One region of the Methylotenera mobilis JLW8 genome, then DNA from elsewhere that is predicted to be linked to it. Evidence: riboswitches for the same ligand, from Rfam matches in the RefSeq annotation. Region 1 holds a riboswitch; the other holds the start of a gene.

Region 1 (3,178 bases):
AGGGATTACGCGCTGGCGACCGCTGGTGCTTGTGCGCAAGCCGCTGGCTAGAGGCATCAGAGGCTGGATTTGCACCGCCAGTGATACTAGAAAGCTGTCATGAAAAGTGCTTGGAAATTGTGAGCTTGGCGGACTTGAAATATCACGCCTTAAGATAGATCCAGGTAGCAGGCCTGCGATCAAGTAAGGAGTTCTCCACGGACGTAGCCTAAGCCAGCATCCTGAACCAAAAAGGCTCAAGTGGTAACAGCCTAGAGCGCATTAGGGTCACTCGCCAAGGGGTTCTAAAAGAACTCACCATGAGAGCGCTCACACAACAACTCGAATGACTAAAACCGATGCTATAAACTAGTTCAAGGAATTATTAGCCTAAACCACGCCGCAGAGAACAAACTGTATAACCTGACGTTTTATTTTTAATCATAAAACGATTGAATTGATTCTACTCCAGTTACAAGAAAACGCTATCAAGAAAACGTAATAGCGATCTAAATAAATTACTTGTAAAAATACTTATTTTAGCTCACAAGCTTGATCTATCTGATCTTGCATCATAGAGATTCTACGCTTGATATCGCCGATATTCACATCGCCGCTTTTACTATTGAGCAGCTCATAAGACAAATTGAGCGCAGTCATAATCGCAATACGCTCCACCCCGATAACTTTGCCGCTATCGCGAATATCGCGCATTTTCTTGTCTAAAAAATTGACGGCATTAAGCAAACCTGGACGCTCTTCATCCGTGCATGACACGGTAAAGTCACGCCCCATGATATTGACATCAACGCCTTTAATTTCACTCATTAGCTTTTACTCGAAAATAATCGTTTATTGAAAACTAAGGCAGGCTTTGCATTAACGCTTCGATACGTTCGCTGGCTTGAGCCATGTTCGCTTTTAGCAAAGCGGTATCAGATTCCATAGCGCCTAGATCAACACGTAGGCGCGCGTTCTCGTCGCGTAGCTCGTTATACCGTGCAATTAATTGCAACAGTTTTTGCTCTAGTGCTGTTAAGTCTGCGTCCATACAATCACTATAATTGAAAAAAATGATTGTAGTCAATAGCTAACAGCGATTTTTAAAAGTATTACAACACATTACAAATAAATTTATCCCAGATAGTTCGCCTGATTGAATCTTTAAACGTTATAATTGTCGTTGTTGATAGGTGCCATGTTTGTTGTTAACAAACAAGGTGAAACTGGGAAATAGGTGCGTTAATACGTCATTCTGAGCGGATAACAATCCCTGTGCTGCCCCCGCAACGGTAAGTGAATATGATTTTCAATCATATTGTTTTGCAATAAACCACTGAGCCACGCTATTTTGATAGCCCCTGCTTGGGAAGGTGCAAAACATGTCATTCACGAGCCCGGAGACCGGCCTCGCAACAATTAGTTGGAAATACCGCGGGGTGACGGTTGTTCAAAACGTAGCGCACAAGTACAAACTTGTGCCGTGAATTCTTTTCGTTTCGACACTTATCCTTTCTGTATTTCCTTAGTTATCAGTTACATGCGGGGTCGCATGTCGCATAGGGAAATTCAAATGAACAAAAAAATCATCGCTGGCCTGATTGGCCTAGCGTTTCATCCAACAGTCTACGCTACAGACACCATCAACTTAGACGAGGTTGTAGTGACAGCCACACGTACGCCACAAGCACGCCAAAATGTGATCGGCGACGTAACTATAATTGACCGAGAAGAAATAGAGCGCATGGGCGCAGGTTCTATTACTGACGTTCTGCGCCAGCAACCTGGCGTACAGATTGTTACTACCGGAGGTGCGGGCACTGAGGCCAGCGTCTTTTTAAGAGGCACCAGCTCAGAACAAACAGTAGTGCTAGTTGATGGCCTACGCATGAACTCCGCTACGCTAGGGAGGACCTCTTTTGAAAACATTCCACTAGGCCAAATCGAAAAAATAGAAATCTTACGTGGTCCTGCATCTAGCCTATATGGTGCTGATGCAATTGGCGGCGTGATTCAGATTTTTACACGCAAAAGCTTATCGGATAAACCATTAGTGAATGCCGCGGTAGGCCTAGGTTCTTACAATACAAAAACTGCAGAGTTTGGCATCAACGGCGGTATCAACGCACTTAAGTATGGCGTAAACGTCAGCAGTTTGGATACTGACAGCTTTTCCGCCCGTCGCATCCGCACAGGCAAAGACTCAGACGATGACAGCTACCGCAACTTAAGCACTTCCGCTTATGCAGAACTTGAGCTGGCAAAAGGCCACACATGGGGACTGCAGTTCTTTGAGAGCAAAGGGCACAACGAGTTTGATGGTTCTAATTACGAGAACTTTACTGAGCAAACGCTACAAAGCTATGCTTTTACCAGCAAAAACCAATTTACTGATTTCTGGCATAGTACATTCAAGCTTGGCATGGGGGTAGATGACTCAGATAGCTATGCAAAACCGAACACATCCAAAGCAAGCTCTACCTACAACCCTAAAGGCATAAGTAAGTATCGTACTGAGCAACAACAGCTCTCTTGGCAAAATGACTTTACTTTGCCACTGGGCAAACTTACCTTGGCTTATGATCGACTTGAGCAAGACGTCAGCAGCGTAGCCAACGTTAAAACCAAATTCAAAAAAGAGCGTAACAATGATAGCTTCTTAGCTAGCTACCTATTGGATCATGGCAACCACTCCGTACAAGCCTCTGTACGCGAAGACCATAACACTCAGTATGGCAATTTCACCACTGGCGGTGCCGGTTATGGTTATCGCATCACGCCTCAATGGCGCGTTACCGCTAATTATGGCAAAGCATTTAGAGCACCTACTTTTAACCAATTGTATTATCCAAACTTTGGTGATCCTACGCTATCTCCAGAAAAGTCAGACAACGTAGAGGCTGGAGTTAAATACACGGGTGGCAAGTTTAATGCTGGCGTGGTTGTATTCCAGAACAAAATTCGCAGCTTACTCGCGAATGCAGGCCCTGCCACTCCAAGTTGCACGCTTGGCGGCTTCTGCCCTATCAACGTTGGCAAAGTTGAAATACAAGGTGTGACAACAGATGCCAGTTGGAATGTAAGCGACAACTTACTCTTAAGTGGAAACTTCACTGTACAGTCACCAAGAGATGAGGCGACAGATAACTTAACTCCACGCCAAGCTAATCGTTACGGCTCAGTTAATTTAATGCATACA
Region 2 (3,178 bases), 770 kb from region 1:
GGTTTATTTCTGGGCTAACTGGCGCAGTGGGCGTGTTATTTAATGGCGTATATTTACGCTATGGCTTAGTTAAAACTGAAATCGTTGCCACCCGCGCCGCTAATGAAATTTTGCTACATATCATCAAGCTCTTTTTATATGCTTACCTATGCTTATTTACGCTTAAAGTGTTAGAAATTGGCCTGATCGTCGCGGCAGCTGCCGTGCTTGCAACTTATCTAATGAAATTTATTCTGCCCAGAATATCCACTGCTAGGTTCAGTAAGTTTGGCTACGGCGCAATGGTGGTATCAGGTGCGCTACTGTTTAACAGTGCAATTTTACGCGTGCAAGAAATGCATAACCCAAGCATACACGTCATGCGTATGGCAAAAGGTTATGACGCATCATTCAGTTGGAATGATTTACTGTACAGCGTTGAGTTTAAGTATAGCGAAGGCTTTGAACTTGAACGTATTATCCCAGTGAGCTCATTAACACTCGCCAAGCAAACCTTGGTACAGGCTCACAAAGGCGATGCGTCTAAAATCGTGATTGAAAAGGTATATTCGATCAAAAAAATTTCTTATGAGGCTTATTACTACGATGCCAACGACCAACTGCTGAACAAAATTAAATTTAATTGATGCATGTATCAGCACTAGCCTCAACAACGCGTGATCAAGGCTGGTTAGCCAAGTAATATCGTAAAACCAAAGCTTATTCTGAAGGACTAGAGGCAAGCGCACCATGCCTGATTTCTGCTTTTAACACACAAAAATAAATTAATTAAAAAATCCTTATAAAACATATATATGGAATTTTAAATCAGACCAATATCAATATATTGTGTTTTTTATATTGCAACCACCCGTTATATTGCGTTATATTTCTCGCATACGGTTCTTATTTTTCAGTCGAAATTTAAGATAATAGGGAATCCGGTGCGAAGTTTGGCGTAACGCAAACATCAATACCGGGGCTGCCCCCGCAACTGTAATCAGAGAGTTATTTTGTATTTCTCGCCACTGAATTTTAGTGAATTAAAATTTGGGAAGGCTAGCAAAATAATGATGACCTGAAAGCCAGGAGACCTGCCGTAGACATTTTTCACACCGCACTGGGGTGAATACTTTTATAACGTTTGAGGCGGGGTGTCCTCGGCAGATGGATAGATTTAATCTATCCGCCATGCTGGTCTTTGTTTGGCGCATTTTTCTATTGCAGAAGATGCTCGCTGTCCAAAGCGTACCTGCCCTTTATTAAAAAGGGAAAACAAATGGATGATATAAAACCATCTTCAAGTACTGATTCAGTACAAGCTACAATGTTACCTATGTTGCAAGTGATTCGCCGTAATGGTGCCGCTGTAACATTTAATTTAGACAAAATTTCTATCGCTATTACCAAGGCGTTCTTGGCAGTTGAAGGCAATCACAGTGCCGCTTCACAGCGCGTACGCGACCAGGTCACTTCGCTCAGTCAAATCGTTAATCATGCCCTAATTCGCCGTTTGCCAACCGGCGGCTCCATTCATATTGAGGATATCCAAGACCAGGTTGAATTAGCGCTCATGCGCAATGGTAACCACGACGTAGCACGTGCATACGTGCTTTACCGTGAAAAACGCAACGCGGAGCGTGCTGCCGAAAAAGCGACCACCAGCGAACCAAGCCATGCTTTGAACGTAAATATCGACGGCAAACTAGTGCCGCTTAATATCAAACAATTGAATGAGATGGTGGCTGAAGCCTGCTTAAATTTAGGTAATGAAGTTGATGTGAACCTAGTGGTTGAGCAAGCTGTACGCGATTTATACGATGGAATTCCATTCACTGAAGTGTACAAAGCGCTGATTCTTTCTGCGCGTAGCTTGATTGAAACCGAACCAGCTTACAACTATGTAACAGCGCGTCTGCAACTGGATTTAGTACGTGCAGAGGTGCTGGGCGAACGTGTAAGCCATGCTGAGATGGACGCACACTATGCAGAATATTTCCCACGCTATATCAAAATCGGTATCGATGCAGATTTGCTGGATCCACGTTTGGCGCAGTTCGATTTAGATAAACTCGCAAATGCTTTGGTAAAAGAGCGCGACTTCCAATTTGGTTACTTAGGTATTCAAACCCTGTATGACCGTTATTTCTTGCATATCGAAGAGCGTCGTATTGAACTACCGCAAATCTTCTTTATGCGCGTGGCGATGGGCTTGGCGATTAATGAAATTGACCGCGAAGCGCGAGCAATTGAGTTCTATAACGTATTGAGTACGTTCGACTTTATGAGCTCAACACCTACCTTATTCAACGCCGGCACATTGCATTCACAGCTTTCTTCATGCTACCTCACTACCGTGAGCGATGACTTGGATGGCATCTACCAAGGCATTAAAGAAAACGCGCTACTGCAAAAATATGCAGGCGGTTTAGGTAACGACTGGACACCGGTGCGCTCATTAGGCGCACGTATCAAAGGTACTAATGGCAAGAGCCAAGGCGTGATTCCATTCTTAAAAGTGGTGAATGACACCGCAGTGGCTGTGAACCAAGGTGGTAAGCGTAAAGGTGCGGTGTGTGGTTACCTGGAAACCTGGCACTTGGACATCGAAGAGTTTTTAGACTTGCGTAAAAACACCGGTGATGACCGTCGCCGTACGCATGACATGAATACCGCGCACTGGATTCCAGACCTGTTCATGCGCCGTGTGACGGAGCAGGGCGAGTGGACATTGTTCTCTCCATCCGACGTACCTGATTTGCATGACAAATACGGTAAAGCTTTTGAAAAAGCTTATGTAGAGTATGAGCGCCGTGCTGACACCGGTGAAATCAAGCTATTCAAACGTGTTCCTGCAATTCAAATGTGGCGCAAGATGTTGTCCATGTTGTTTGAAACAGGCCATCCTTGGATCACCTTTAAAGACCCATGCAACATTCGCTCACCACAGCAGCACGTAGGTGTGGTGCATAGCTCAAACCTGTGTACAGAAATCACATTGAATACTTCTGATACTGAAATTGCTGTGTGCAACCTGGGCTCTGTGAACTTATTGCAACATTTAAAAGAAGTTAACGGAAATTTAGAGTTAGATAACGACAAATTGCAGGCGACGATCAAAGTCGGTATGCGCATGTTAGATAACGTGGTGGATATCAATTTCTATCCTGTAGGCAAGGCGCGTAATTCCAATACCCGT

Evidence for each region. A riboswitch is a leader RNA that binds a small molecule or an ion and turns the genes downstream of it on or off. The one in region 1 is predicted to bind cobalamin.
Region 2: linked by a shared signal. The riboswitch ahead of MMOL_RS09735 (ribonucleoside-diphosphate reductase subunit alpha) and the one ahead of MMOL_RS01425 (TonB-dependent receptor domain-containing protein) in region 1 are both predicted to bind cobalamin.

The regions. Positions count from the first base shown of each region.
Region 1 is NC_012968.1:310,384-313,561, reverse strand. It holds gene MMOL_RS01440 (DUF2237 family protein) at 1-158, shown strand, start outside; gene MMOL_RS01435 (cell division protein ZapA) at 514-807, opposite strand; gene MMOL_RS01430 (hypothetical protein) at 842-1,030, opposite strand; cobalamin riboswitch at 1,154-1,406, shown strand; gene MMOL_RS01425 (TonB-dependent receptor domain-containing protein) at 1,553-3,178, shown strand, end outside.
Region 2 is NC_012968.1:2,090,293-2,093,470, forward strand. It holds gene MMOL_RS09730 (sulfite exporter TauE/SafE family protein) at 1-626, shown strand, start outside; cobalamin riboswitch at 863-1,095, shown strand; gene MMOL_RS09735 (ribonucleoside-diphosphate reductase subunit alpha) at 1,259-3,178, shown strand, end outside.